Regions from separate parts of the Streptomyces sp. NPDC031479 genome, predicted to be linked through region 1. Evidence: predicted binding sites of a transcription regulator. Region 1 holds the regulator's gene; the other holds the start of a gene.
The links. The regulator HrcA, encoded in region 1, represses chaperone genes, less so after heat shock. The targets are predictions, from matches to a motif close to TTNGCACTCNGNNNNNCNGAGTGCNAA.

Region 1 (10,050 bases):
CCCGGCGGCGCGGGGACGGGGTGGCGCCCGGCGGCACGAGGGCGTCGAGGAAGCCGTAGCGGCCGCGCAGGGCCTCCGGGGCGGTGCGCCACCAGTGGGCCACCTCGGGCCAGCCCGGGGCCGAGAGGGAGCCGCCGAACTCCTGCACCGACAGGGCGGCGGTCAGCCCGGCGAAGGCGAGCCGGTCCGCCAGCGGCCAGCCCGCCAGGCTGCCGGTGACGAACCCGGCGACGTACACGTCCCCGGCCCCCGTCGGATCCAGGGCTTCCACCGTGATCGCGGGGACCTCGGCCGTCTCCCCGGTGCGGCTGTCCACCGCGTACGAGCCCTCCGCCCCCATGGTCACCACCGCGACCGGCACCTTCTCCGCCAGGACCCGGGCCGCGGCGCGCGGACACTCGGTGCGGGTGTAGCGCATCGCCTCGCCCGCGTTGGGCAGGAAGGCCTCGCAGTGCGACAGGTCGGGCAGGGCCCCCAGGTCCCAGCGGCCGGTGTCGTCCCAGCCCACGTCCGCGAAGATCCGCGAGCCGCGGCGGGCCGCCTCGGCGACCCACCCCTCGCCGGGGCCCGCCGCCAGCGAGGCCACCGCGGCGCGGGCCTTCGGGGGACACCAGGGGAAGGGCCCGGGGCCGGTGGGGGGCGGGGCCTCGTGGCCGTGGGAGACCATCGTGCGCTCGCCCTCGTAGGCCATCGAGACGGTGACGGGGCTGTGCCAGCCGGGCACGGTCCGCGACATCGTCAGGTCGATGCCCTCGCCCTGTTCGAGGGCGTCCCAGCAGTATTCGCCGTAGTGGTCGTCGCCGAACGCGGCGGCCAGCGAGGTGCGCAGGCCGAGCCGGGCCAGGGCCGTGGCCATGTTGGCGACGCCGCCGGGGCTGGATCCCATGCCGCGCGCCCAGGACTCCGTGCCGCGCACGGGTGCCGAGTCGAGTCCGGTGAAGATGATGTCGAGGAAGACCGTGCCGGTCAGGAAGACGTCGCAGCCCGGCTCTTGGGGGTCGCGCAAGGGCCCCAGAGGATCCAGCTTGCCCGGGCGGTTGGTGCGGCTGTCCCGACTGGTCACGGTGTGCTCCCCGTTGAGGTGTCTGAAGTGTCGTTTCTGCTTGCGGGTTCACGGGTGGAAAGCTGCCAGCCCTGCCCGTGGCCGGCAGGACCGAAACCCAGTGTGACGCACCTCACCCACAGAACGCTCTTCTCCCCACCCCGGAACCTCCCGCTCCACCCGAGGACCGGTGTCGGCCGCGAGGCTAGGGGGTGTCTGACGGATATCCGCGGCGTCGCGGACATCCGTCAGACACCCCCTAGGGGCGCTTCGGCACCGGGACCCGCACCAGGTCCGCCGCGATCGTCAGCTCACCCTCGAAGCCCGCCGCACGGGCCTCGCGTTCGAACTCCGACGGGTCGGAGTAGCGCTGCGAGAAGTGCGTCAGCACCAGGTGCCGCACGCCCGCGTCCCGCGCCACCCCCGCCGCCTGGCCGGCGGTCAGGTGCCCGTGGTCGGTCGCCAGCCGGACGTCGGCGTCGAGGAAGGTCGACTCGATGACCAGCATGTCGCAGCCCTCCGCCAGCTCGTCCACACCGGAACACAGCCGGGTGTCCATGACGAAGGCGAACCGCTGCCCCGCCCGATGCTCGCTGACCTCGTCGAGGGTGACCGCGCCGAGGTGTCCCTCGCGCTGGATCCGGCCCACGTCGGGTCCCTTGATCCCGTGCCGCGCGAGCAGCTCCGGCACCATCCGGCGCCCGTCCGGCTCGGTCACCCGGTAGCCGAAGGACTCCACCGGGTGCGAGAGCCGCCGGGCCTCCAGGACGTACGGGGGCCCGCCCGCCAGCGTCCCGTCCCGCTCCACCGGCTCCTCCCGGAGCCGGACGGTCTCCCGGTAGGCGGTCGCGTACCGGAGCCGGTCGAAGAACTTCTGCCCCGAGGCCGGGTAGTGCGCGGTCACGGGGTGCGGGACCTGGTCGAGGTTGATCCGCTGGATGACCCCGGCCAGACCGAGGCTGTGGTCGCCGTGGAAGTGCGTGACGCAGATCCGGTTGATGTCGTGCGCGGCGACCCCGGCCCGCAGCATCTGGCGCTGCGTGCCCTCGCCCGGATCGAAGAGGATGCCCTCACCGTCCCAGCGCAGCAGGTAGCCGTTGTGGTTGCGCTGGCGGGTGGGAACCTGGCTGGCGGTGCCGAGGACCACGAACTCTCGTACGGACACGGTCTATCCGGGGGGCCACTGGAGGCCGCGGCCGCCCAGGACGTGGGCGTGCGCGTGGAAGACGGTCTGCCCGGCGCCGGCACCGGTGTTGAAGACGATCCGGTAGCCGTGGCCGTCGACCTTCTCGTCGGAGGCGATCCGCCCGGCCTCGCACAGCACGTCGGCGGCGACGCCCGGCTCGGCCGCCGCGAGGGAGGCGGCGTCGGGGTAGTGGACCTTCGGGATGACCAGGACGTGCGTCGGCGCCTGCGGGTTGATGTCCCGGAAGGCGATGGTCGTCTCGGTCTCGCGGACCACGGTCGCCGGGATGCCCCCCGCGACGATCTTGCAGAACAGGCAGTCCGCCTGCGGTTCCCCGGCCATGGCTGCGCCTCCCGTGAGGTGGATCGGTCGGGGCATCGTAACCGCCCGCGCCCCGGCCACGGACGCCCCGCCCGCCGCCGGGGCGGCACCCCGCGGGGCCCACGGCCCCGCACCGGTCACGGCCGGCGCGCGGTTGCGTCTCCCCCGGGGGGAGACCGCAGGCTGGGGGCATGGACAGCGACACGCTCTATTCCATCGGGGAGTTGTCCCGTCGGACCGGACTGCCGGTGAAGCGGATCCGCTTCTATTCCGACCGGGGCATCGTCCCGCCGGCCGACCGGAGCCCGGCGGGCTACCGGCTCTACGGCCCCGACGCGCTCGCCCGCCTCGACCTGGCCCGCACACTGCGCGAACTCGGGCTCGGCCTGGAGACCGTACGCAGGGTGCTGGACCGGGAGGTGTCCCTGTCCGAGGTCACCCGGGCGCACGCCGACGCCCTGGACGTGCAGATCCGGACCCTGCGCCTGCGTCGCGCCCTGCTCCGCGCGGTCGCCGGACGCGACCGCCCCACCCCTTTGGAGATGAACCTCGTGCACCGGCTCGCCACGCTCTCCCGCACCGAACGCCACCGGCTCGTCACCGACTTCGTCGACGACGCCTTCACGGACCTCCACAACAACCCCGAGTTCGTGACCCTGATGCGGTCCGCCCTGCCCGAACTCCCCGAGGAACCCACGCCCGAACAGGTCGACGCCTGGGTGGAACTCGCCGGACTCTTCCGGACGGCGGAGTTCCGTGACGCGATCCGGCGTACGGCCGAGGACCAGGTGGAAGAGCTCTCCCGAGGGGACGTCCACGCCCTGCACGAGGCCCTCGACCGGGCGATGCGCGAACGGATCGACGAGGCCGGGCGCGCCGGCCTGCTGCCGGCCCCCGCCGCGGGCACGTTCCCGGCCGACCCGCTGGGCGACCTCTACGCCCGCGCGTTCGAGCGTGCCGCGGAGAGCGATCTGCCCCGCTGGCTCCTCGCCCGCCTGCGGACCGGCGCCGACCCGCTCGTGCAGCGCTACTGGAGGCTCCTGGCGACGGTCAACGGCTGGCCCCCGTCGCCCACCCTCGCTCCCGTGCACTCCTGGTTCACCGGGGCGGCGGCGCGATGACGCGCGAGCCGGCGTTCGGCCCGTACGCGGACGCGGAGGGGGCCGGCCGCGTCAGGGCCCTCGTCGAGGACGCCGTCGGTTCCCCCAGCGCCCGGATCGTCGGCGTGGGCCTGACGCCGGCCCCCGGCGCGTACGGCTTCCTGGCGCCGCAGTGGGCCGTGGAACATCCCGGCCGGAGCAGCGGCGCACGTCAGCCGGCCGAGCTGCGCGTCCGCCTGGTGTGTTCCCTGCGGACGCGCGGGGCCCTCCGCAAGAGCGTGATCGCGGCCCTGTGCCCGGAGGGGCCGGCTCCGCACACCTGCCGCGTCCCGTGGACGGCCCTCTGAGACGGGGCCGTCCTACGCCCAGCGCCCCGTGCGCGCCAGCAGGACCGCGGTCGCCGCCGTGCCCGCCGTGGACGTGCGCAGCACCGAGCGGCCCAGCCGGTACGGGCGGGCACCCGCCTGCGCGAAGGCCGCGAGCTCCTCCGGGGACACCCCGCCCTCGGGGCCGACCACCAGCACCACCGAGCCGGCCGCGGGCAGCTCCGCCGTCGCCAGGGCCTCGGAGGCGGCCTCGCGGTCCTCGTGGAGCACCATCGCCAGGTCGGCCTCCGCCAGCAGCGCGGCCACCTGTTTGGTGGACAGCGCTTCGGCCACCTCGGGGAACCGCACCCGGCGCGACTGCTTGCCCGACTCCCGGGCGGTGGCCCGCCACTTGGCCAGGGACTTCGCCCCGCGCTCGCCCCGCCACTGGGTGATGCACCGGGAGGCCTGCCACGGCACGATGGCGTCGACGCCGGTCTCCGTCATCGTCTCGACGGCGACCTCGCCCCGGTCGCCCTTGGGCAGCGCCTGCACCACCGTGATCCGCACGGCGGGTTCGGGCTCCTGCGCGACCCCAGAGACGGAGACGACCAGCCGGTCCTTGCCCTCCGCCGCCTTCACCACGGCGTCGGCCCAGCGGCCGCGGCCGTCCGTGAGGACGAGTTCCTCGCCCGGTTCGAGCCGCTTCACCGACACCGCGTGCCGGCCCTCGGGGCCGTCCAGCACGAACTCCGGCCCCGCGGGGACCTCTTCGACCACGAACACGGGGGCCGTCATGACGCTCTCCTCATCTGCAACACCTTCAACGCACTCTGCGCCTGGGCCAGTTCGGCCGCCAGCACCTCCACCAGCTCCCCGGCGGGCAGCGCCCGCGCCAGCCGGTGCCCCTGCCCGGCCCACAGGGACATGCCCTGCGGGTCCCCGGCCGCGGCGGCGGCCTTGCGCAGCCCCGAGGTCATGTGGTGGATCTGGGGGTACGCGGAAGGGGCGTACGGCCCGTGCTCCCGCATGAAGCGGTTGACCAGGCCCCGGGCGGGGCGGCCGGTGAAGGCCCGGGTCAGTTCCGTGTGACCGAACAGCGGGTCCGTCAGCGCCTTCTTGTGCAGGGGGTGCGCCCCGGACTCCGGGCAGACCAGGAAGGCCGTGCCGAGCTGCGCCGCCTCCGCGCCCGCCGCGAGCACCGCCGCGATCTGCGCCCCGCGCATCAGCCCGCCCGAGGCGGTGATCGGGAGGGCCACGGCCTCGCGGACCTGCGCCACCAGGGCGAGCAGGCCGACGCCCGCCGTGCCGTCGGTCTGCGGGTCGTCGCGGAAGGTGCCCTGGTGTCCGCCGGCCTCGACGCCCTGGACGCACAGGGCGTCGGCGCCCGCCTCCTGGGCGGTGCGGGCCTCGTCGGCGGAGGTCACGGTGACGACGGTGTGCGTGCCGACGGCGCGCAGGCGCCCGATCACGGTGGGCGCGGGGCAGCCGAAGGCGAAGGAGACCACCGGGACGGGGTCCTCCAGCAGGATCGCCAGCTTGGCCTCGTAGCCGTCGTCGCAGGTGCCGATGATGTCCTCTTCGGCGAGCGAGACCTCGTACCAGCTCGCCTCGCCGGCCAGCTGGCCGCGGTAGGCCTCGACGGCGGCCGGGTCGACGTACCCGGTCTGCGGCAGGAAGAGGTTCACTCCGAAGGGCCGTCGGGTGAGGCCGCGGAGCTGTTTAATCTCCTGGTACATGCCGTCGGCGGTCTTGTAGCCGCCGGCCAGGAAACCGAGCCCGCCGGCCTCGCACACGGCGGCGGCGAGCGGCGGGCAGGAGGCGCCGCCCGCCATGGGAGCCTGCACGATCGGGTACCGGGGGAGACCGTTCGGCGCGGAGGACATGGACTGCATCGTGCCACGTCCCGCGCACCGGACCGAATCACGGCAATTCGCCTGGCATAGTCCAGTTCCCTCCGGCCGCGAGGAAAGCGCGGAGCCCGGTCCGGGGCGTCCCCGGACCGGGCTCCTGCGTGCTGCCGCGGGCCGGTCAGCGGCCGTTGAACGCGTCCTTCAGGCGGCTGAAGAGCCCCTGCTGGCCGGGGGCGAACTGGCCCGTCGGGCGCTCCTCGCCACGCAGCTTCGCGAGCTGGCGCAGCAGGTCCTCCTGCTGGGGGTCCAGCTTGCCGGGGGTGGTGACCTCGACGTGGACGATCAGGTCGCCGCGCCCGCCGCCGCGCAGGTGCGTGACGCCCCGCCCGTGCAGCGGGATCGCCTGGCCGGACTGGGTGCCGGGCCGGATGTCGATCTCCTCCATGCCGTCCAGCGTCTCCAGCGGGCACTTGGTGCCCAGGGCCGCCGCCGTCATGGGGATGGTGACCGTGCAGTGCAGGTCGTCCCCGCGCCGCTGGAAGGTCGGGTGCGGCAGCTCGTGGATCTCCACGTACAGGTCGCCGGCGGGGCCGCCGCCGGGGCCGACCTCGCCCTCACCCGCGAGCTGGATCCGGGTGCCGTTCTCGACACCGGCGGGGATCTTGACCGTCAGGCTGCGGCGGGAGCGGACCCGGCCGTCGCCCGCGCACTCGGGGCACGGGGTCGGGACCACGGTGCCGAAGCCCTGGCACTGCGGGCAGGGACGCGAGGTCATGACCTGGCCCAGGAAGGACCGGGTGACCTGCGAGACCTCACCGCGGCCGCGGCACATGTCACAGGTCTGCGCGGAGGTGCCGGGGGCGGCGCCCTCGCCCGAGCAGGTGGTGCAGACGACGGCCGTGTCGACCTGGATGTCCTTGGTCGTGCCGAAGGCGGCCTCGTCCAGTTCCAGGTCCAGACGGATCATGGCGTCCTGGCCGCGGCGGGTCCGCGAGCGCGGGCCGCGCTGCTGGGACTGGCCGAAGAAGGCGTCCATGATGTCCGAGAAGTTGCCGAAGCCGCCCGCGCCGAAGCCGCCCGCGCCGCCGCCGCCCGAGGAGGACAGCGGGTCGCCGCCGAGGTCGTAGACCTGCTTCTTCTGCGGGTCCGAGAGGACCTCGTAGGCGGCGTTGATCTCCTTGAAGCGCTCTTGCGTCTTGGGATCGGGATTGACGTCCGGGTGCAGCTCGCGCGCGAGCCGCCGGAAGGCCTTCTTGATCTCATCCTGGGACGCGTCGCGGCGTACGCCGAGTACGGCGTAGTAGTCCGTGGCCACTTACGACTCCGCCAGGATCTGTCCGACGTAACGTGCCACTGCGCGTACCGCTCCCATCGTTCCGGGGTAGTCCATGCGGGTCGGTCCGACCACGCCGAGTTTGGCGACTGCTTCGCCGCCCGAACCGTAGCCGACGGACACGACCGACGTGGAGTTGAGTCCCTCGTAGGCGTTCTCGTGCCCGATCCGTACGGCCATCCCCGACTCCCCCGCCTCGCCCAGCAGCTTGAGGAGCACGACGTGCTCCTCGAGCGCTTCGAGCACCGGCCTGATCGTCAAGGGAAAATCATGTCCGAAGCGAGTGAGGTTGGCGGTGCCGCCGATCATCAGCCGCTCCTCCGCCTCCTCGGCCAGCGTTTCGAGAAGGGTCGCCAGGACGGCCTTGACGGTCGCCCTGTCGTCGATCTCGAACGACTCCGGAAGGTCCTGCACGAGCTGCGGCACGTCGGTGAACCGACGGCCGACGACCCGGCTGTTCAGCCGCGCCCGCAGGTCGGCGAGGGAGGTCTCACCGAAGGGCGTCTGGGTGTCGACGAGCCGCTGCTCGACCCGCCCGGTGTCCGTGATCAGTACGAGCATCAGCCGGGCCGGGGCCAGCGACAGCAGCTCGACGTGCCGGACGGTGGAGCGGGTCAGCGAGGGGTACTGGACGACGGCGACCTGCCGGGTGAGCTGCGCGAGCAGCCGCACCGTGCGGCCGACCACGTCGTCGAGGTCGACGGCGCCGTCGAGGAAGTTCTGGATGGCCCGCCGCTCGGGCGTCGACAGCGGCTTGACCCCCGCCAGCTTGTCGACGAAGAGGCGGTAGCCCTTGTCGGTGGGGATCCGGCCGGCGCTGGTGTGGGGCTGCGCGATGTAGCCCTCCTCCTCCAGCACGGCCATGTCGTTGCGCACGGTGGCGGGCGAGACGCCGAGGCGGTGGCGCTCGGTGAGGGCCTTGGAACCGACCGGCTCCTCCGTCCCGACGTAGTCCTGGACGATGGCGCGCAGCACTTCGAGCCTGCGTTCACTGAGCATCGCGCACACCTCCGGATGCGGTCGGTCGTCGGTCGGTCGTCGGTCGGTCGTGGGGTTCGCGGGCGGCGGGCCCGCCGCCGGCGGTCCGCCGGAGCTTCCCCCGGGCCCTGGTTGGCACTCCGAGCGCCCGAGTGCCAGAGATCCCCCGGTCAGTGTACGGCCGGGTAGTACACCGGGGGCAAGGGCGGCCCGCCAGGGTAGCGTCGCCCCATGGACGTACGTTGGGAAGAGGCGGGCTGGGAACGGCTGACCGGGCGGGCCGGCCGGCGGCGGCTCCCGGTGTGGGACTGCACGGTGGGACTGGTGGTGGGGGACGAGTCGGTGCTCCTGATCGACCCCGGATCCTGCGTGCGCGAGGGGGCCCTGGTGCGGGCCGAGGCGGAGCGGCTGACGGGCCGGCGCGTGACCCATATCGCATTCACACACGGACATTTCGACCACGTGCTGGGCGGCCCGGCCTTCGAGGGCGCCCGGTTCTACGGGGCGGTCGGCCTCGACCGGCTGCTGGCGACCCCCGGCGGCCGTGAGGAGCTGCGCGTGAGCGCGGTCAGCCAGGGCCTGGACGAGGCGGAGGCGGCCGAGGCGGCGGGCCTGCTGCGGGCGCCGGAGCACCTGGTGTCGGGCGAGTGGACGCTGGAGCTGGGCGGCGTACAGGTACTGCTGGCCAACGTCGGGCCCGCGCACTCGCAGCACGACCTGACGGTCCTGGTGCCGGGCGAGCGGGAGGTGGTGTTCTGCGGGGACCTGGTGGAGGAGTCGGGCGAGCCCCAGGCCGGCACGGACGCGGTGCCCGGGCAGTGGCCCGCCGCCCTGGACCGCCTGCTCGCGCTGGGCGGGGACGACGCGCTGTACGTGCCGGGTCACGGAGCGGTGGTCGGTGCCGGCTTCGTGCGTGCCCAACACGACACACTGGCGGACCTGTTCGGCGTGTCGCGGACCTGACGGCGGCGGTTCTCCTAGTGTCGGCCGGATGCGCGAGTACTCCCCCGACCTGACCCCGCAGTGGAAGCGTGCCAAGGCCGTGCCGGAGGTGGCCGCGGACCCCGATCTGGTGGTCGAGGTGGCGGGCACCGACTTCTGCGGTGCGGTGGTGGCGTGCGAGGCGGGCACGGTGACCCTGGAGGACCGTTTCGGCAAGCGCCGGGTCTTCCCCCTGGAGCCGCGCGGCTTCGTGCTGGACGGCGCCGTGGTGACCCTGACCCGCCCGTCGCGGGCACCCGCCGCGCCCGCCCGTACGGCCTCGGGCTCGCTGGCCCTCCCGGGGGCGCGGGCCCGGGTGGCGCGCGCCGGACGGATCTACGTGGAGGGCCGTCACGACGCCGAACTGGTGGAGCGGGTCTGGGGTGACGACCTGCGCATCGAGGGCGTGGTGGTGGAGTACCTGGAGGGCGTCGACGACCTCGCGGCCGTGGTGGAGGAGTTCGCCCCCGGGCCGGACGCCCGCCTCGGCGTCCTGGTGGACCACCTGGTGCCGGGGTCGAAGGAATCCCGGATCGCGGCATCGGTCACCTCCCCGGACGTGCTGGTGGTGGGTCACCCGTACGTGGACGTCTGGCAGGCGGTGAAGCCGTCCGCGCTGGGCATCCGGGCGTGGCCCGAGGTGCCGCGCGGCCAGGACTGGAAGACGGGCGTCTGCCGGGCCCTGGGCTGGCCGGAGAACACCGGGGCCGCCTGGCAGCACGTCCTGTCCCGCGTCACGTCCTACCGCGACCTGGAGCCGACCCTGCTGGGCCGGGTGGAGGAGCTGATCGACTTCGTCACGGCGCCCTGACCCGGTCTACGGCAGGGTGGCGAACTCCGTGGTGTCGAGCGTGACGCCGAGGACGTCGAGCGGGACCGGCTCACCGAACTTGCTGGTCCGCGCGCCCCGGTAGTCGGCTTCCTCTCCGGCACCGAAGGGCTCGGTGAGCA
Region 2 (10,050 bases), on a different contig from region 1:
GCGCGGCGGACACCGACTCCCGGTCGGGACGCGGCCGGGCCAGGGCGACTTCCAGCCGGGCGCGGACGGCGGCCAGGGGGTTGCGCAGCTCGTGCGAGGCATCGGCGGTGAACTGGCGCTGGCGGGCGTCGGAGCGTTCCAGCCGGTCGAGGGTGTCGTTGACGGTCCGGGCCAGCCGGGCGATCTCGTCGGCGCCGCCGGGGTCGGGGACGCGCCGGTCGAGCTCGCTGGCGGTGACGGCGGCGAGTTCCGTACGGATGGCGGTGACGGGCCGCAGCGCCTGCCCGGTGACCCACCACGCCAGGGCCGCCGCGAAGGCGATCAGCGGGGGCGCGCCGGCGAGCAGTCCGAGGGCGATGGCGCGGGTGGCGTCGTCGACGTCGCTGAGCACCGTCATCGCGTAGACGGTGTAAGGGGGGTGCGGATCGCCGCCCGTGCCGGGGGCGGTGACGACGACGGCCACCCGCCGTTCCGCGCCGGGGCGCGCGGGGCCGAGCACGACGGAGCGGGAGTCCTGGCCCGGTGCGGGGCGCAGGGCGGCGAGGCCGGGGACGTCCTGCGGGCCCCCGCTGGTGGAGACCGTCCGCCCGGCCGCGTCCCGTACGAGGACCAGGTCCACGCCGCTCTCCGGCGCGGGCAGCCGCCCGCCGGGCGGCAGGGTGCGGGTGTCGAGCTGGGCGGCGACCTTGCGCGCGGCGAGTTCGGTGCGGCCGGTGGTGTTGTCGAGGAGGTTGGCGCGCATGAGGGTGTACAGCCACAGTCCGCCGCCGGCCAGGACGGCGGCCATCGCGAGGGCGGCCGCCAGGGCGGCCCGCGCGCGGACGCTGCTAACCACCGTCGGGGGCCATCCGGTAGCCGGTGCCGTGCACGGTGAGGATGGAGCGGCGGCCGAAGGGGGCGTCGATCTTCTTGCGCAGGGAGGAGACGTAGACCTCGACGATGTTCGGGTCGATGTCGTGGGGGGCGTCCCAGACCTCGTCGAGGATGTCCTGTTTGGCGACGGCCCGGCCGGGGCGCTCCATCAGGCAGGCGAGGACGCCGAGCTCGCGCGCGGTGAGTTCGATGTCGTGCGTGCCGCGGCGGCAGCGGCGGTCCTGCGGGTCGAGGACCAGGTCGCCGGCGCGCAGCACGGCGGGTTCGGGGGCGGCGGCGCGGCGGGCGAGGGCGCGCAGCCGGGCGCCGAGCACGACGAAGGAGAAGGGTTTGGTGAGGTAGTCGTCGGCGCCCGCGTCGAGGCCCTCGGCCTCGTCGTGCTCGCCGTCCTTGGCGGTCAGCATCAGGACGGGGGTGGGGACGCCGTGGGCGCGCATCCGGGCGCAGATCTCGGCGCCGCCGAGACCGGGGAGCATCAGGTCCAGGAGCACGGCGTCGTACGGGCCGCCGGTGAGGGCCAGTTCCAGGCCGCGGTGGCCGTCGTGGGCGACGTCCACGCGGTGGCCGTCGGCGGACAGGCCCTGGCGGAGGGATTCGGCCAGGTTCTCTTCGTCTTCGACCACGAGGATGCGCACGGCTTCCACTCTCACACACCGGCCGTCTCAACCGCCCGGACACTCGTGGTCGTCGCCGCCGCTGAAGCACTGGCCGTACGTGCCCCGGTACGGGGACGCCGGCGCGGGCGGATCGGACCGGAGCTGGTCGCGGGACTGGTGGGCCACGGCCGCGGTGCCCACGAGCAGGGCCGCGCACACCAGTGCCTGGACGCATCCGGTGACGGGCGCGCGGCGGCGGAAGGCGCGGCCGGAGACGACCCCGGCGGTCACGGCCGCCAGGACGAGTCCGCCCAGCAGCAGGACCAGGACCGTCCGGTCGTCGCCCCCGGTGCCCTGGGCGTCCCAGGCGGCGACGACCGCCACGTAGAGGCCGACGGCGACGGCCGCGGCCTCCAGCAGGGTCAGCAGCAGGGCGGTCGCGATGTCCGCGACCCAGTCGGATCCGGTGCGTGCGCGTTCGCCGTGTGTCGGTCTCGTCATGGGGGGCAGTCTCGTCCGCGGGCCGGTGCCGCCGCCTGAGTACGGATACCTACGCGTACCCACGGGTACCTCGCACGTGCCTTCGGATTCTCGGCCAAGGGGCGGCCGGATGACGACGCCGCGGGAGCTGGATTGGCACTCCGCTTGACCGAGTGCTAATCGCCGGAATAGTCTCGCGTCTGGCACTCGCCCCCGGTGAGTGCCAACACAGCGACAGGCAGATCCGGCACCCGCGACGACGGATCGACCTGGTCGCCACCTCAGACAGTTAACCCCGGATCTCCGAAGGGGGAGGTCGGATCGTGACGACCACCAGCTCCAAGGTTGCCATCAAGCCGCTTGAGGACCGCATCGTGGTCCAGCCGCTCGACGCCGAGCAGACCACGGCCTCTGGCCTGGTCATCCCGGACACCGCGAAGGAGAAGCCCCAGGAGGGCGTCGTCCTTGCCGTGGGCCCGGGCCGCTTCGAGGACGGCCAGCGTCTCCCGCTGGACGTCACCGTCGGCGACGTCGTCCTGTACTCCAAGTACGGCGGCACCGAAGTGAAGTACAACGGCGAGGAGTACCTCGTCCTCTCGGCCCGCGACGTGCTCGCGATCGTCGAGAAGTAATTCGCTTCTCCAGTTTTGCCTTGAGCTACGCCCCTGGTCACCCCTGCTGATGCCGGGCGGCGAGGGGCGTAGTTCGTTCTAGACAGGCGGTCGCGGTGAGCGGCCGGGGATCGCAACGAGAGGGCTGACCGCTCCCATGCCGAAGATTCTTAAGTTTGACGAGGACGCCCGTCGCGCCCTCGAGCGCGGTGTCAACAAGCTTGCCGACACGGTCAAGGTGACGATCGGCCCCAAGGGCCGCAACGTCGTCATCGACAAGAAGTTCGGCGCTCCCACCATCACCAACGACGGTGTCACCATCGCCCGCGAGGTCGAGCTGGACGACCCGTACGAGAACCTGGGCGCCCAGCTCGTGAAGGAGGTGGCGACCAAGACCAACGACATCGCGGGTGACGGCACCACCACCGCCACCGTGCTGGCCCAGGCGCTGGTCCGCGAGGGTCTGCGCAACGTCGCCGCCGGCGCCTCCCCGGCCGCCCTGAAGAAGGGCATCGACGCCGCGGTCAAGGCCGTGTCCGAGGACCTCCTCGCGACCGCCCGCCCGATCGAGGACAAGTCCGACATCGCCGCCGTGGCCGCGCTCTCCGCGCAGGACCAGCAGGTCGGCGAGCTCATCGCCGAGGCGATGGACAAGGTCGGCAAGGACGGTGTCATCACCGTCGAGGAGTCCAACGCCTTCGGCCTGGAGCTGGAGTTCACCGAGGGCATGGCCTTCGACAAGGGCTACCTCTCCCCGTACATGGTGACCGACCAGGAGCGTATGGAGGCCGTCCTCGACGACCCGTACATCCTGATCAACCAGGGCAAGATCTCCTCGATCCAGGACCTCCTGCCGCTGCTGGAGAAGGTCATCCAGGCCGGCGGCTCCCGCCCGCTGCTGATCATCGCCGAGGACGTCGAGGGCGAGGCGCTCTCCACCCTCGTCGTCAACAAGATCCGCGGCACCTTCAACGCGGTCGCGGTCAAGGCCCCCGGCTTCGGCGACCGCCGCAAGGCGATGCTGCAGGACATGGCCACCCTCACCGGTGCCACCGTCATCGCCGAGGAGGTCGGCCTCAAGCTCGACCAGGCCGGTCTGGACGTCCTCGGCTCCGCGCGCCGCGTGACCATCTCCAAGGACGACACGACCATCGTCGACGGTGGCGGCAACGCCGCTGACGTCGCGGGCCGCGTCAACCAGATCAAGGCCGAGATCGAGTCCACGGACTCCGACTGGGACCGCGAGAAGCTGCAGGAGCGCCTGGCGAAGCTCGCCGGCGGCGTCTGCGTCATCAAGGTCGGCGCCGCCACCGAGGTGGAGCTCAAGGAGAAGAAGCACCGCCTTGAGGACGCCATCTCGGCGACCCGCGCCGCGGTCGAGGAGGGCATCGTCTCCGGCGGTGGCTCCGCGCTCGTCCACGCCGTCAAGGTCCTCGACGGGAACCTCGGCCTGACCGGCGACGAGGGCACCGGCGTCTCCGTCGTGCGCCGCGCCGCCGTCGAGCCGCTGCGCTGGATCGCCGAGAACGCCGGCCTGGAGGGTTACGTCATCACCTCCAAGGTCGCCGAGCTCGAAAAGGGCCAGGGCTTCAACGCCGCCACCGGCGAGTACGGCGACCTGGTCAAGGCCGGCGTCATCGACCCGGTCAAGGTCACCCGCTCCGCGCTGGAGAACGCCGCTTCCATCGCCTCCCTGCTGCTCACGACCGAGACCCTGGTCGTCGAGAAGCCGGCCGAGGAAGAGGCCGACGCCGGTCACGGCCACGGTCACGGCCACAGCCACTGAGGCTGACGCCGCCTGACGCGTGAGAAGGCCCTGGTCACCGCTGCCCAGCGGGGGTGACCAGGGCCTCTTGCGTTCCTTGCCGTCGGCGCCTCCCGCGCCGTCCGGGCATCCGGTCAGCCGGGCATCATGCCCAGCTGCCGCATCAGACCGGGGGCGTCGTAGTACCACCAGTCCTCCGCGACCTGCCCGTTCTCGATCCGGCAGGTCATACATCCCGACATGCTGACTTCCTTGCCGGTCGGCGCGACCCCCATGAACTCGCCCTTGTGGGTGCCCTTCCAGTTCCACAGCGTGGTGACGCAGTCCCCTTCGGCGAGCTGGCGCGTCTTGTCGAACGTGAAGTCGAACGCGTCCCGCCACATGCCGATGGTCTGCCGCATCCCGTCCCGGCCGTTGCCGCGGCCCTCCGTGTCCATCATGTCGTGCGTGATGTAGTCGGCCGCGATGCACTCCTCGATGACGTCGAAGTTGCCCTTCACGGCGATCTCGTCGAAGACCCGGTTCGCGACCAGCTTGTTGAGGTACTCGTCCCGGACGACGTCGAGGTTCATGAACTTCGGCATTCCCTCGCAGAGGGCCACCATCTCCTGGAACATCCGGTCGGTCTCCGGGAGGTGAGAGTTCCTCATGGCCTCCTCGTAGGACGGGAATTCGACGAGGTCCACGTAGTGCGTCTGCGCGTCGCGGTCCCGGCCGATCATGGTGTGGGTGACCGTGCGCCTGCCGCTGGTCTGTTCCGCATAGCGGTCGATGAGCGCGTTCATCTCGTCGAACCGCTTCGTCTCGTAATCGATCACCTGTACGAATGTCATCGCGTCGCCTCCTGTGGTGGATGGGACACGTCCAGTTTAGGGAGATTTCACCCACTTGCCAGGCTTACCTGTGGGTCACACCGGTTACTGGGGGCCGTACTTGCGCCCGGTGCGGGAGGACACGCCGCCGAGGATCCCGCGCGGCGTCAGCTTCACCACTCCCATCAGCGCCTTGTACCGCGGGTCGGGGATCGACACGGTCTTGCCGCGGGCCAGGTCCGCCAGGGCCGCCGCCACCAGCTTGTCGGCGTCGAGCCACAGCCAGCCCGGGATGTTGTCCGTCCCCATGCCCGCCCGCTGGTGGAACTCGGTCCGCACGAATCCGGGGCACAGGGCCATCAGCCGCACTCCGGAACCCGCGAGGTCCCGTGCCGCCCCCTGGGTGAACTGCACGACCCACGCCTTGCTCGCGCCGTAGGTGCCGCGCGGCACGAAGGCCGCCACCGAGGCCACGTTCACCACTCCGCCGCGCCCGCGCGAGCGCATCGACCCGGTCGCCGCCGAGGTCAGCCGCAGCACCGCCTCGACGTGCACCTTGATCATGGCCAGCTCGTCGGCCATCGAGACGTCGAGGTAGCGGCCCTTGTTGCCGAAGCCCGCGTTGTTGACCAGCAGGTCCACGGGGTGCGTACGGTCCCCGAGGCGGGTCTCGACCGCCGCGATGCCCCGCTCCGTGGAGAGGTCGGCGGTCAGCACCTCCGCCTCGATGCCGTGCCGGTCGTGCAGCTCGGTGGCCTGCTCGGCCAGCCGCTTGGTGTCGCGGGCCACCAGCACGAGGTTGTGCCCCTGGGTGGCCAGGCGGCGGGCGAAGGCGGCGCCGATGCCCGCCGTGGATCCCGTAATCAACGCAGTCGTCATGTGCGCAACCTAGCCGCCCCGCCCGGCCTGAGCGCCTGCGCGGGCGGGTGCGTACGCACTCGTGATCTTCCGGCTCCGCGGTGTCACCGGAAGGGGCCCCGAGCTCAAAGGGTCAGGGAGGGCATTGGCGTCGCGGTCAAAGTCGGGCTTATGATCGAACCGTGATTGAGGCACGCCATCTCCGGGTCCTGCGCGCTGTCGCCGGGACCGGGTCCTTCTCCGCCGCCGCCCGTGAGCTCGGCTGCACCCAGCCCGCCGTCTCCCAGCAGATGAAGGCCCTCGAACAGTCGGCCGGTACCCCGCTGCTGATCCGCACGGGCCGCGAGATGCGGCTGACCCAGGCCGGCGAGGCCCTGGTGCGCCACGCGGCCGGGATCCTGGCCGGGCTGACCGCGGCCGAGGAGGAGGTCGCGGCCATTGCCGGGCTGCGCGCCGGGCGGGTCCGGCTCGTCTCCTTCCCGAGCGGGAGCTCCACCCTGGTGCCGACCGCGCTCGCGGCGATGCGCGCCGCGCACCCCGGCACCCGCATCTCGCTGGTCGAGGCGGAGCCGCCGCGGTCGGTGGAGATGCTGCGCGAGGGCGACTGCGACCTGGCCCTGGCCTTCCGCTACGGGGGCGGGGCGGCGGGGGCGGCGGCCGAGTGGGAGGACCTGGTGGTCACGCCGCTGCTCACCGACCGGCTCGTCGGGCTGGTTCCCGACGGGCACCGGCTGGCCGGCGCCGAGCGGGTGGGCATGGCCGAACTGGCCGAGGAGCCCTGGATCGCGGGCTGCCCGCGCTGCCGCCGCCATCTGGTGGAGGTGTGCGAGGGCGCGGGCTTCACCCCGCGCATCGACTTCGCCACCGACGACTACCCCGCCGTGGTCGGGCTGGTCGGGGCGGGGCTCGGGGTCGCGGTGCTGCCGGAGCTGGCGGTGGAGTCCGTACGGGCCAAGGGCGTGAGCACCCTGGCCGTGGAGCCGGCGGTGGAGCGGGAGGTCGTGGCGCTGACGCTGCCCGACCTGGCGCGCGTACCCGCGGTGGCGGCGACCCTGGGCGAACTGGTGCGGGCCGCCGCGCGCTGACCCCCGCCCCGTCCGGCGCGGCGCCGGGGAGGGCGGGAGGTCAGGCGAAACGTTCCTTCGGGGGTCGCTGCCGCCGCTCGGGGGTCAGTGGGGGGCGATGGGGCCGATCGTGCTCGACGCGGGGATCAGGCGGTGCCGCGCGCGGCCCATCAGCTCCTCGCGTTCGTCCTCGGTGAGGCCGCCCCACACCCCGTAGGGCTCGCGGACGGCCAGTGCGTGCGCGGCGCATTCCGAACGCACCGGGCATCTCATGCAGACCTCTTTAGCGGAGGCCTCGCGCGCACTCCTGGCCGCGCCCCGCTCGCCCTCCGGGTGGAAGAACAGGGAGCTGTCGACCCCGCGGCAGGCAGCCAGCAGCTGCCAGTCCCAGAGGTCGGCGTTCGGTCCGGGGAGGCGGGAGAAATCTGCCATGGGTAGTCCCTCTTGGTGCCGGTACTGAGGCGGATACGGTCCATGTCTCCACACCTACTGTCGTAGTAGATGTAAATATGACTCATTGGGAATCTAGCCTCAGACACATGCCAAACGGAAGAAAAGCCGCCAAATAGGGCATAGCTCCAGATGGAGGACAGCTCGCTCGTGGCTCCGGCGTCGTGATCGCTTCCTCACGTAGAGTGCCGAAGGTGTCCGTCCGACCCGTAACTCTTTCGAGTGACCATCGTTGAGAGAGCGAGTGCGGTTGAACCGAGAAGTTCCCGGACAGGTGTCCGAGGGCATCGATCGCACAGGTGACGATACGTACCAGCCTGGAGGCTCAAGGTGACGCGCATCAGCAGCTGCGGAGGGCGGTCATGACTTCCGTCCTCGTCTGCGACGACTCCCCGCTTGCCCGAGAGGCGCTCCGTCGCGCGGTTGCCACCGTGCCCGGCGTCGAGCGTGTGACGACGGCTGCCAACGGCGAGGAAGTCCTCCGCCGCTGGGGTGCCGACCGCTCCGACCTGATTCTGATGGATGTACGGATGCCGGGGCTGGGCGGTGTCGAGACGGTCCGCCGGCTCCTGTCCGCCGACCCGGGCGCCCGCATCATCATGCTGACGGTCGCCGAGGACCTGGACGGGGTGGCCCTCGCGGTCGCCGCCGGCGCCCGCGGGTACCTGCACAAGGACGCCTCGCGCGCCGAACTGCGGGCCACGGTCACCCAGGCCCTCGCCGACCCGACCTGGCGACTGGCACCGCGCCGGCTGCGCTCGGCCGAGATGGGCGCCGCGCCCACGCTCACCGCGCGCGAGATCCAGGTGCTGGAGGGCATGAGCCACGGCCGTTCCAACGCGGAGATCGGGCGCGAGCTCTTCCTCTCCGAGGACACGGTCAAGACCCACGCCCGCAGGCTGTTCAAGAAGCTCGGCGCCTCGGACCGGGCGCACGCCGTGGCACTCGGCTTCCGCTGGGGCCTCGTCCGCTGACCTGCGGGATCCCCGACCGGCCGTCCCGAGCGGTCCCGTCCGCCGTCGGCGGACGGGGCGGCACGCGCCCCGGGCCCCGCGGGGAGGCGCCCGCCGCCCCGTCGGCGGCGCCGCGCGGACACCGCCGTACGTCGCGTCGTACCCGGTGACCCGCCGGGGATTGGCGGTGCACAATCCGGGGGACGTGTCGCTTCGGGCGCGATGCCGCATCCTTGGTGGTGTGCCGCATTCTTGGAGAGGTCGAGTCCCCGGGGCCCCGGGGGCGACGATTCGGGCCGAGCGGAGGGGAGGGCGCACATGATGAGTTCCGGCGCACCCGCTCATAACGCTTCGATGCACAACACGGACCACGGTGCCGCGAATGCTCCGGCGCCAAGGCACCATGGATTGATGCGCGACGACGAGGCCCTGGGGTCCCCCACGGCCACAGCACCCACCGGCGCCGCCAAGGGCGGCGGTGCCGGGGCCGTCAGCGCTCTCGTGCGCCGTGCGGTGGAGGGCGACGAGCAGGCCACGCACGATCTGCTCGCCTTCGTGCACCCCCTCGCCATCCGCTACTGCCGCACCCGGCTCTCACGGCTCCCCGGTGACGCTCGTCACTTCGTGGAGGACCTGGCGCAGGAGGTCTGCGTCGCCGTCCTGATGGCGCTGCCGCGCTACCGGGACACCGGTCGGCCCTTCGAGGCCTTCGTCTTCGCCATCGCCGCGCACAAGGTCGCCGACCTGCAGCGGGCCGCCATGCGGCACCCGGGGAGCACGGCCGTGCCGTCCGACGAGATGCCGGAACGGCCCGACGACTCGCTGGGCCCCGAGGAGCGGGCGCTGCTCAGCAGTGACGCCGCCTGGGCCAAGAAGCTGCTGGCCAACCTGCCCGAGAACCAGCGCGAGCTGCTGGTGCTGCGGGTGGCCGTCGGCCTGACCGCGGAGGAGACCGGCCAGATGCTCGGGATGTCCCCGGGCGCGGTGCGGGTCGCGCAGCACCGGGCGCTGAGCCGGCTGCGGGCGCTCGCGGAACAGTGACGGGCCGCGCGGTCTCCCCGCGCGATCCATCGTAGGAAACGACGAAACTTCTGCTTGACCTTGGTCGTGGAATGAGACGCGTCGGTATCCCGTTAGCATGGACATCCGCGCTGAGCAAGACCATTTGGGAAGGTGTCATGACCGCCGACGGAGTGCCCGACAAATTCGCCACGCTCGGACTGACCTACGACGACGTGCTGCTGCTGCCGGGCGCGTCGGACATGTCGCCTGACGCGATCGACACCTCTTCCCTCATCTCGCGCAACGTCCGCGTGAACGTTCCGCTGCTGTCGGCCGCCATGGACAAGGTCACCGAGTCCCGCATGGCCATCGCGATGGCCCGCCAGGGCGGCGTCGGCGTGCTGCACCGCAACCTCTCCATCGCCGACCAGGCCAATCAGGTCGACCTGGTCAAGCGTTCCGAGTCCGGCATGGTCACCGACCCGATCACGGTGCACCCGGACGCGACGCTGCGCGAGGCCGACGAGCTGTGCGCGAAGTTCCGCATCTCCGGCGTCCCGGTGACCGACCCCGCCGGCAAGCTCCT

Region 2: the regulator HrcA is predicted to act here: its motif matches at 2,103-2,129, upstream of groES (co-chaperone GroES).

The regions. Positions count from the first base shown of each region.
Region 1 is NZ_JBVIKC010000008.1:78,394-88,443, reverse strand. Features, by position in the region: gene ACZ5D2_RS11830 (carbohydrate kinase family protein) at 1-1,063, opposite strand, end outside; gene ACZ5D2_RS11825 (ribonuclease Z) at 1,302-2,207, opposite strand; gene ACZ5D2_RS11820 (histidine triad nucleotide-binding protein) at 2,211-2,570, opposite strand; gene ACZ5D2_RS11815 (MerR family transcriptional regulator) at 2,741-3,670, shown strand; gene ACZ5D2_RS11810 (hypothetical protein) at 3,667-3,996, shown strand; gene ACZ5D2_RS11805 (16S rRNA (uracil(1498)-N(3))-methyltransferase) at 4,009-4,752, opposite strand; gene ACZ5D2_RS11800 (nitronate monooxygenase) at 4,749-5,840, opposite strand; gene dnaJ (molecular chaperone DnaJ) at 5,986-7,122, opposite strand; gene hrcA (heat-inducible transcriptional repressor HrcA) at 7,123-8,139, opposite strand; gene ACZ5D2_RS11785 (MBL fold metallo-hydrolase) at 8,350-9,081, shown strand; gene ACZ5D2_RS11780 (DUF3097 domain-containing protein) at 9,110-9,910, shown strand; gene ACZ5D2_RS11775 (Uma2 family endonuclease) at 9,917-10,050, opposite strand, start outside.
Region 2 is NZ_JBVIKC010000018.1:109,443-119,492, forward strand. Features, by position in the region: gene ACZ5D2_RS21640 (sensor histidine kinase) at 1-835, opposite strand, end outside; gene ACZ5D2_RS21645 (response regulator transcription factor) at 828-1,508, opposite strand; gene ACZ5D2_RS21650 (DUF6234 family protein) at 1,536-1,970, opposite strand; gene groES (co-chaperone GroES) at 2,273-2,581, shown strand; gene groL (chaperonin GroEL) at 2,718-4,346, shown strand; gene ACZ5D2_RS21665 (ester cyclase) at 4,460-5,158, opposite strand; gene ACZ5D2_RS21670 (SDR family NAD(P)-dependent oxidoreductase) at 5,243-6,016, opposite strand; gene ACZ5D2_RS21675 (LysR family transcriptional regulator) at 6,178-7,080, shown strand; gene ACZ5D2_RS21680 (WhiB family transcriptional regulator) at 7,165-7,491, opposite strand; gene ACZ5D2_RS21685 (response regulator transcription factor) at 7,872-8,483, shown strand; gene ACZ5D2_RS21690 (sigma-70 family RNA polymerase sigma factor) at 8,874-9,503, shown strand; gene guaB (IMP dehydrogenase) at 9,641-10,050, shown strand, end outside.